Regions from separate parts of the Sellimonas sp. genome, predicted to be linked through region 2. Evidence: predicted binding sites of a transcription regulator. Region 2 holds the regulator's gene; the other holds the start of a gene.

Region 1 (3,423 bases), on a different contig from region 2:
GCGTATGGATATTCTCAAAAGAGATTGTGATGCAGGAGATGTCGTCTTTCAGAACAGTGCCGGAATATGTGGAAAGTCTATCCTGCAGGGATGATGGATCCGGAAGATTCGTAAGCCTGTCCAGACCAGCACAGTGTTCGGCCTCAGATAAAGAGGAAAGAAGACGGACAAGTGTGAATGCGTCACAGAGCAGAAAGCAGGCTGCCCCGATCAGCCATGCCCAAAAAAGAAAAAGGACAGGAATTGGTATAGAGAAAGTCGAGGTATGTACAGAAAGAGCAAACACGACGCAGAATGGAATTGTTATCGCACATTGTAAAATCTTATAAACAGGAAATTTTTTCATCTTCTTTTTTCCTCCTTCTTTGAAAACATGATTTGACGGTTTACGGATATTTATTAGGATTATAGGAAAAAAAGAAGAAAAATATGCGTTTATTAAAAAAGTTGCCCAGCATGTTGCTGGGCAGCTTTTGATCATTATGTTGCTATCTGTCCGGTAATGCTGCTATTTGGATCGGCGCTTTTTCTCAAAGAAAAGGACTCCTCCAATCACAACGATCAGGGCGATACCGATTGCGAAGATCCATATGATCGGCGAAGAGAGCAGCGTTTCTTTTTCCTGCAATTCTTGGCCGGACAGGTATGGAGCAACTTGAGAATCCTGAAGGACATTCATAACCTGCTCATAATTATAAAGCGTTGTATTTTCCAAACGTGCCTGCGGCATTTCTTCCAGCGCAGAGTAAGAGGATCCTAAGTCTTTCCAGTATTTTGCTTCTCCGTCAGCAAAACATAGAGCGATAGGATAATGAAGTCCTGGGATTCCGCCGATGAACACATGATCGTCTATCGGTGTTGTTTCTGTTTTCATCTGTTCTTTGTACGAATCTGTCGTATATGTCGCAACCTCAGTAATGCTCCATTTTCCTTCACTGGTATTGCTTTGTCCCACTTCCCCACCTGGCTGGATCTGAATATCCTGATTTGTCTCTCTTGCCACAGTCACAGAAAAGCTGGCGCCATCCAAAGATGCATCCACCGGGATGACCCATACGTAATTCTGGCTTTTTAAATAGGACATGATCTCATCCTGGGAAGTGAAAGACTGTTCTTCCAAATTGGTATCGACATAAATTTTAGAAGCGTTGTCATATTCGATCTCCGTATGAAAATCTTCTGGTATGTCCTGATCGATATAAATCATCTGTCCGATCCAGGTTACCATCTCTTCTTCCAGACTGCGGATCTGCGTATATTCCGGGCTGTCAGAAAGATTTTTCGTATCACTGGCGGAGGAATCTTCGGCGTGTGCGACACTTGCTGCAGACGTCAGGATAAATAGGCATGCAAGGAAAAAACTGAATTTTTTCTTCATCATGGACACCTCCTTTGTGACAATGCCTGTGCTTAGCGATCACTGGCATCAGGGTATACCGACGTGTTCTTCTACTTAAAATATAGCATGCAAAAAGAAAAAATACAAAAAAATCTTGACATCATTTTCTAGTATTGGAATGGAAAAGAGGACACAGGATGTTGATAACTATGTGGAAAGAGTGGATAACTCTGTGGACATGCGTAAAAATAGTAAGGTGAAACTTTGGATAAGATATGGAAAACATAAAACAGGTTTTCGACATAATAACGGGGAAAACGTGGAAGAAACAGAATGGAAACCAAAGGTGTGCAAAGATAGTTATCCACAGGCTGTAGAAAAATTGTCAAAAAGATGACAGAGTCAAGGAAAACTCTGAAAAACCAGATAAACAGGGGAGTTTGGGGATATTCGGCAAGAAAAATGTTTGGGGAGAAAAGGAGTTTCTGAAAAGTTATCCACAAATTATCCACAATATGTGCATAGATTTCCACGGGTTTTCCAAAGTGGAAGAAAAAGATGTGAAAAACGTGGAAAGGGCATGTTTTTTTCCACGCTCGTATGATACACTGTTAGGGATACGGGGAAAAGAGAAAAGGGAGGAAAATCAAAGAATGGAAGAGGAAAAACTGGAAGAGATCTTTGATTATTATAAAAAGCAGGATACAGTATCCAGCCAGGAGACGCTGGTGGCAATGCTCAGAGAGATACAGGAAGAAGAAGGATGCATTCCGGAAGATATTCAGATACGGATAGAGGAGGAGATCGGCGTCAAAAAATCTGTCTTGTCCTATATCATTAAGATGTATCCTAGTTTGAAAGCGGCTCCGTACCGGCACAGGATCGTGATCTGCAGTGGCGAACGCTGCAAAAATGCAGGGCAAAAAGAGATAATGGATTTTATTAAACAGGAAATTCAGATCGGAAAAGACGGTATCTCAAAAGATGGAAGGATCTGTATCTCTGTGCAGAATTGTCTGAAACACTGCCGGACATCTCCGAATATGATGATCGATGGAAAAGTTGTGGAGCACGTGACAGTGGACAAGATAAAGCAGATCATGAAAACACTTCGGTAAGAGCTGAAAACAATTACAAATGCAGAGAAGGAAGAATGAACATGATAAGGAAAAAGTGGAAAAAGGCTCTGGCTGTCCTTTTGGCAGCAGCGGCTGTACTGGGGTGCAGCCAGGGAACTGTAAAGGCGGAGGATCCGGAAGAAGAGGCAAAAAAGGCCTACGAACTTCCGGTACAGAGCGATGAGACGAAAGAGTGGCCGCAAGGCCCAAAAGTATATGGACAGTCGGCCATTTTGATAGATGCGGATACGGGTGCGATTCTCTATGAGAAGAATATGGACGATCGACATTATCCTGCCAGCATCACGAAGATCCTTACCGCGCTCCTGGCAGTGGAAAATGCAGATCTGAATGTGGATAAAGTGCTGTTTACAAAAGAGAGTGTGGATTTTCTGGAGCCTGGAGATGCGTATATAGCCATGCGGCCAGGAGAGGAGATCACGCTGAAGGATGCGATGTATGGGATGCTTCTCGCCTCGGCCAACGAAGTGTCTTATGCGATTGCAGAAAATGTCGGGAATAAGCTGCCTGGCGAGGGAACCGGATATGAGAAATTTATGGTTCGGATGGACGAAAGAGCAAAAGAGCTTGGGGCAAAGAATACCCATTTTGTCAATCCTCATGGACTGTTTGCGGAAGACCATTATACGACCGCATATGATATGGCGATGATTTCAAAAGAGCTGTTTCGTTATCCGGACGTGCTTCAGATCATGCAGACCGGGCAGTACGCCATCCCGCCGACCAATCTGGAAAAGGAACAGAGGATTTTTCAGCAGAAGCACCAGATGCTGGTAAAGATCAGCGATAAGTATTATGAATACTGTGTGGGCGGAAAAACAGGGTACACAGATGAGGCTGGAAATACCCTCGTTACGCTGGCGGACAACGGGAAAATGAGACTTGTCTGTGCGGAGATGGCGACGCGGGGAAATCATATTTACGATGATACAAAAAATATTCTGG
Region 2 (3,423 bases):
CCAAATTGATCTTTGCACATACTCTGCTGTACTGTTTCATCGTTGTTTTGTCCCTTTCCAATTTACTTCCCCTGATAAAGACGCCGCCATCTCAATGATATCCTCTGCCATGACTCCATGTTCCCCATAGGTTTCTCTGGCCGCATCCCCGGCAAAACCATGGATACAGACCCCAAGCGACGCCGCTTCATACCGATCCATCCCAAGTGCCAGAAGACCGGTTATGATGCCTGCAAGGACATCTCCTGATCCAGCTTTTGCCATCGCTGCATTCCCAGACATGTTCAGATACGGAAATAATCCTTTTCCGGTCACGACTGTCCTTGCATCTTTTGCTGCTAATACTATATTATAGTTTTCCGAATACTGTTGTGCAAGAGAAATCCTGTTTTTTTTCGTCTCTTCCACAGTTTTCGACAGCAGCCTGGACAATTCTTTTACATGAGGTGTAAAGATCAGGCATTTCCCTGCTCCCCTCAAATACCTCTCTTTTTTCTCTTCTTCCATAGAGGCGATCAGATTCAGTCCGTCCGCATCCACGACACAGTTCTTCGGTTGCTCACTCAGGTAGCCGAATACCGTATCTGTGATTTTTCGGGCCGTTTCAGACGTTCCGATACCGCAGCCAAGGCAGATGATATCGGCCCACTCAAGTTTTTCTTTCAGAAGTAAAGCTGCATCTGTCTCGTCTGTATACACTGAGACAATCGCTTCCGGAAGCGTACTCTGCAGAATGATCCGATTTGCTTCCGACGTAAAGATCTGTACAAGTCCGGCTCCTGTTCTGTAGGCTGCTTTTGCTGACAGGTATGAAGCTCCGGACATCCCGCTGCTGCCTGTGATCATCAGTATTTTTCCGTATGTCCCTTTATTGGAGTCCGGTTTCCTTTTAGGACGGAATCTTTCGATATCCTCTTTTTCATAAGTTACATACCTTTGCCCGCACACTTGCTCATTTAAATAGATCCCGATGTCTGCTACAAATACTTTTCCTGCAAAGGATGCGCCCGGATAGAGCACCATACCCGCTTTCTGATAAGCAAAGGTAACAGTCATATCTGCCCGAAAAGCCGTCCCAAGAATTTCTCCAGACGCAGCTGATACGCCAGAGGGAATATCAACTGCCACCTTCTTTCCGGACATGCTGTTTAACTTTTTCAATATCTGTGCATAGTGTCCGGACACTTCCCTTGACAGTCCGATTCCAAACAGCGCATCCACGATGGCCGTGTAGTCTCCTTTTGGAATCTCTCTCATAGTAATGCCCCCGCAGTTTTCAAAAATCTTTCTCTGAGTCTTTGTCTCCTCTGTGCAGTGATCCGGGTTTCCAGCAAGAACGACCGTGACCGTCTTCCCACGCTGCAGCAGAAGTCTGGCCACCGCAAATCCATCGCCCCCATTATTTCCGCTGCCGCATACGATCAGTACATTGCTCAGATCCAACTCCTCCTGTTCCATCACTTCTAAAGTCTTCAAGGCGGCACGTTCCATGAGAACAAGTGACGGCATCCCTGTCTCCTCTATCGTATACCTGTCTGCATCCTTCATTGCTTTTCCATCTAAAATATATTTCATATACGCCCTCCTTTACGGCAACAAAAAGGCGCACAGCACAAACGGGTATCCCGAGTGTTCTGCACGCTTTTTTATTTTCCCTATTTGTCTTCCTGGTGAGTCTCCTTATATCTGAGAACATTATAGGAAAGACGCATCAGGCTTTCGGACAGATGTACGTTCTCCACCACAATATTCTCCGGCAGATTCAGATCCGTATGTGCAAAGTTCCAGATTGCCCGTATTCCATTTTCTACCAGCATGTTGGCAACCGAAATGGCTTTTGCCTTCGGTATAGTCAATACCGCAATCTCAATATCATTATTTTTGATAAAGCTCTTGATCTCATCCATCATACGGATCTCGATTCCCCGAACTGTAATCCCTGCAAGCGTCGGATTGACATCAAAAAGTCCTTTTGTCACAAATCCGCTGCGTTCGAATGCTGCATAGTTGGCAAGCGCCTGGCCCAGATTTCCTGCTCCGATGATAATCATATTGTGTTTTCTGTCAAGTCCCAAGATCTTACCGATCTCCGTATAAAGATATTTTACATTGTACCCATAACCTTGCTGACCAAAGCCACCAAAATTATTCAGATCCTGCCTGATCTGGGAGGCCGTCACTTTCATTCGTTTGCTCAAATCATTGGAAGAGATTCGTTCCACACCGTCTTCCAGCAACTCACCTAAGTATCTATAATATCGCGGCAGTCTTCTGATAACTGCCTGGGAAATTCCTCTTCCTTCCATCTCTTAGCACCTTTCTGTTTTTATTCAATATCTTTATTATATGGGATTCTATCTTTAAAGTCAAACTTTTAACTAAATAATATTGTATTTTGTCCAGATTCCGCTATAATGGATAGGGTACATTTTAAAAAGATCGAATTTATGATTCAGGAGGAACTTATGATTTTAGCATGCCATAACCTGGACAAATCGTTTGGAGAGCAGGTTATCGTAAGAAACGGCTCTTTTCATATAGAAGAACACGAAAAAGCCGCCCTTGTCGGAATCAACGGCGCCGGTAAATCCACAATCCTGAAGATGATTGTAAAAGAGCTGCCTGCGGACAGCGGAGAGGTCATTCTCTCCAAAGGAAAACAGATCGGTTACCTTTCCCAGCATCCCATGACGGACACTTCACGAACCATCTATGAAGAGGTAAAAACTGCCAAACAATACCTCATAGATATGGAAACTCAAATCCGCTCTATCGAGCTGGAGCTGAAGTCTCTTACAGGGGACGCACTGGATGACCGGCTTGCTTCTTATCACAATCTTATGGCCCGCTTTGAACGTGAAGACGGCTATGCGTACGAAAGCGAGATTGTCGGCGTCCTAAAGGGGCTCGGATTTTTAGAAGAAGATTTTACAAAGCCTGTATCCGCTCTTTCCGGAGGCCAAAAAACTCGAGTATCCCTCGGCAAACTTCTGCTCACTAAACCAGACGTCCTGCTTCTCGATGAGCCCACCAACCATCTTGATCTCAATTCCATCGCCTGGCTTGAGACATACCTGATGAATTATCCGGGAGCTGTCCTGATCGTCTCCCACGACCGCTATTTTCTTAATCGGGTCGTTACCAAAATCATCGAAGTAGAGGCAGGAGAAATCCATACATACATGGGCAATTATCAGGATTATGCGTCAAAAAAGCAGCAAATCCGCGAGGCCAAACTCAAAGAATACTTAAATCAGCAGCAAGAAATCCGGCATCAGGAAGCAGTCATTGAAAAACTCCGTTCTTTTAATCGGGAAAAATCTATCAAAAGAGCGGAAAGCCGTGAAAAAATGTTGGCTAAGATGGAGCGGGTAGAAAAACCAGTGGAACTGCATACCGATATTCACCTGAAACTGGAGCCGT

Evidence for each region. The regulator Rex, encoded in region 2, represses fermentation and respiration genes when NADH is low (regulators of the CRP and FNR family bind a similar motif). The targets are predictions, from matches to a motif close to ATTGTTAANTANTTAACAAT.
Region 1: the regulator Rex is predicted to act here: its motif matches at 1,721-1,740, upstream of ACLROL_RS06035 (NAD(P)H-dependent oxidoreductase subunit E).

What each region holds. Positions count from the first base shown of each region.
Region 1 covers NZ_JBKSWG010000011.1:37,627-41,049, reverse strand. The annotation lists gene ACLROL_RS06045 (diguanylate cyclase domain-containing protein) at 1-346, opposite strand, end outside; gene ACLROL_RS06040 (hypothetical protein) at 509-1,381, opposite strand; gene ACLROL_RS06035 (NAD(P)H-dependent oxidoreductase subunit E) at 1,993-2,457, shown strand; gene ACLROL_RS06030 (D-alanyl-D-alanine carboxypeptidase family protein) at 2,499-3,423, shown strand, end outside.
Region 2 covers NZ_JBKSWG010000037.1:4,059-7,481, forward strand. The annotation lists gene alr (alanine racemase) at 1-40, opposite strand, end outside; gene ACLROL_RS11200 (NAD(P)H-hydrate dehydratase) at 37-1,575, opposite strand; gene ACLROL_RS11205 (redox-sensing transcriptional repressor Rex) at 1,656-2,306, opposite strand; gene ACLROL_RS11210 (ATP-binding cassette domain-containing protein) at 2,466-3,423, shown strand, end outside.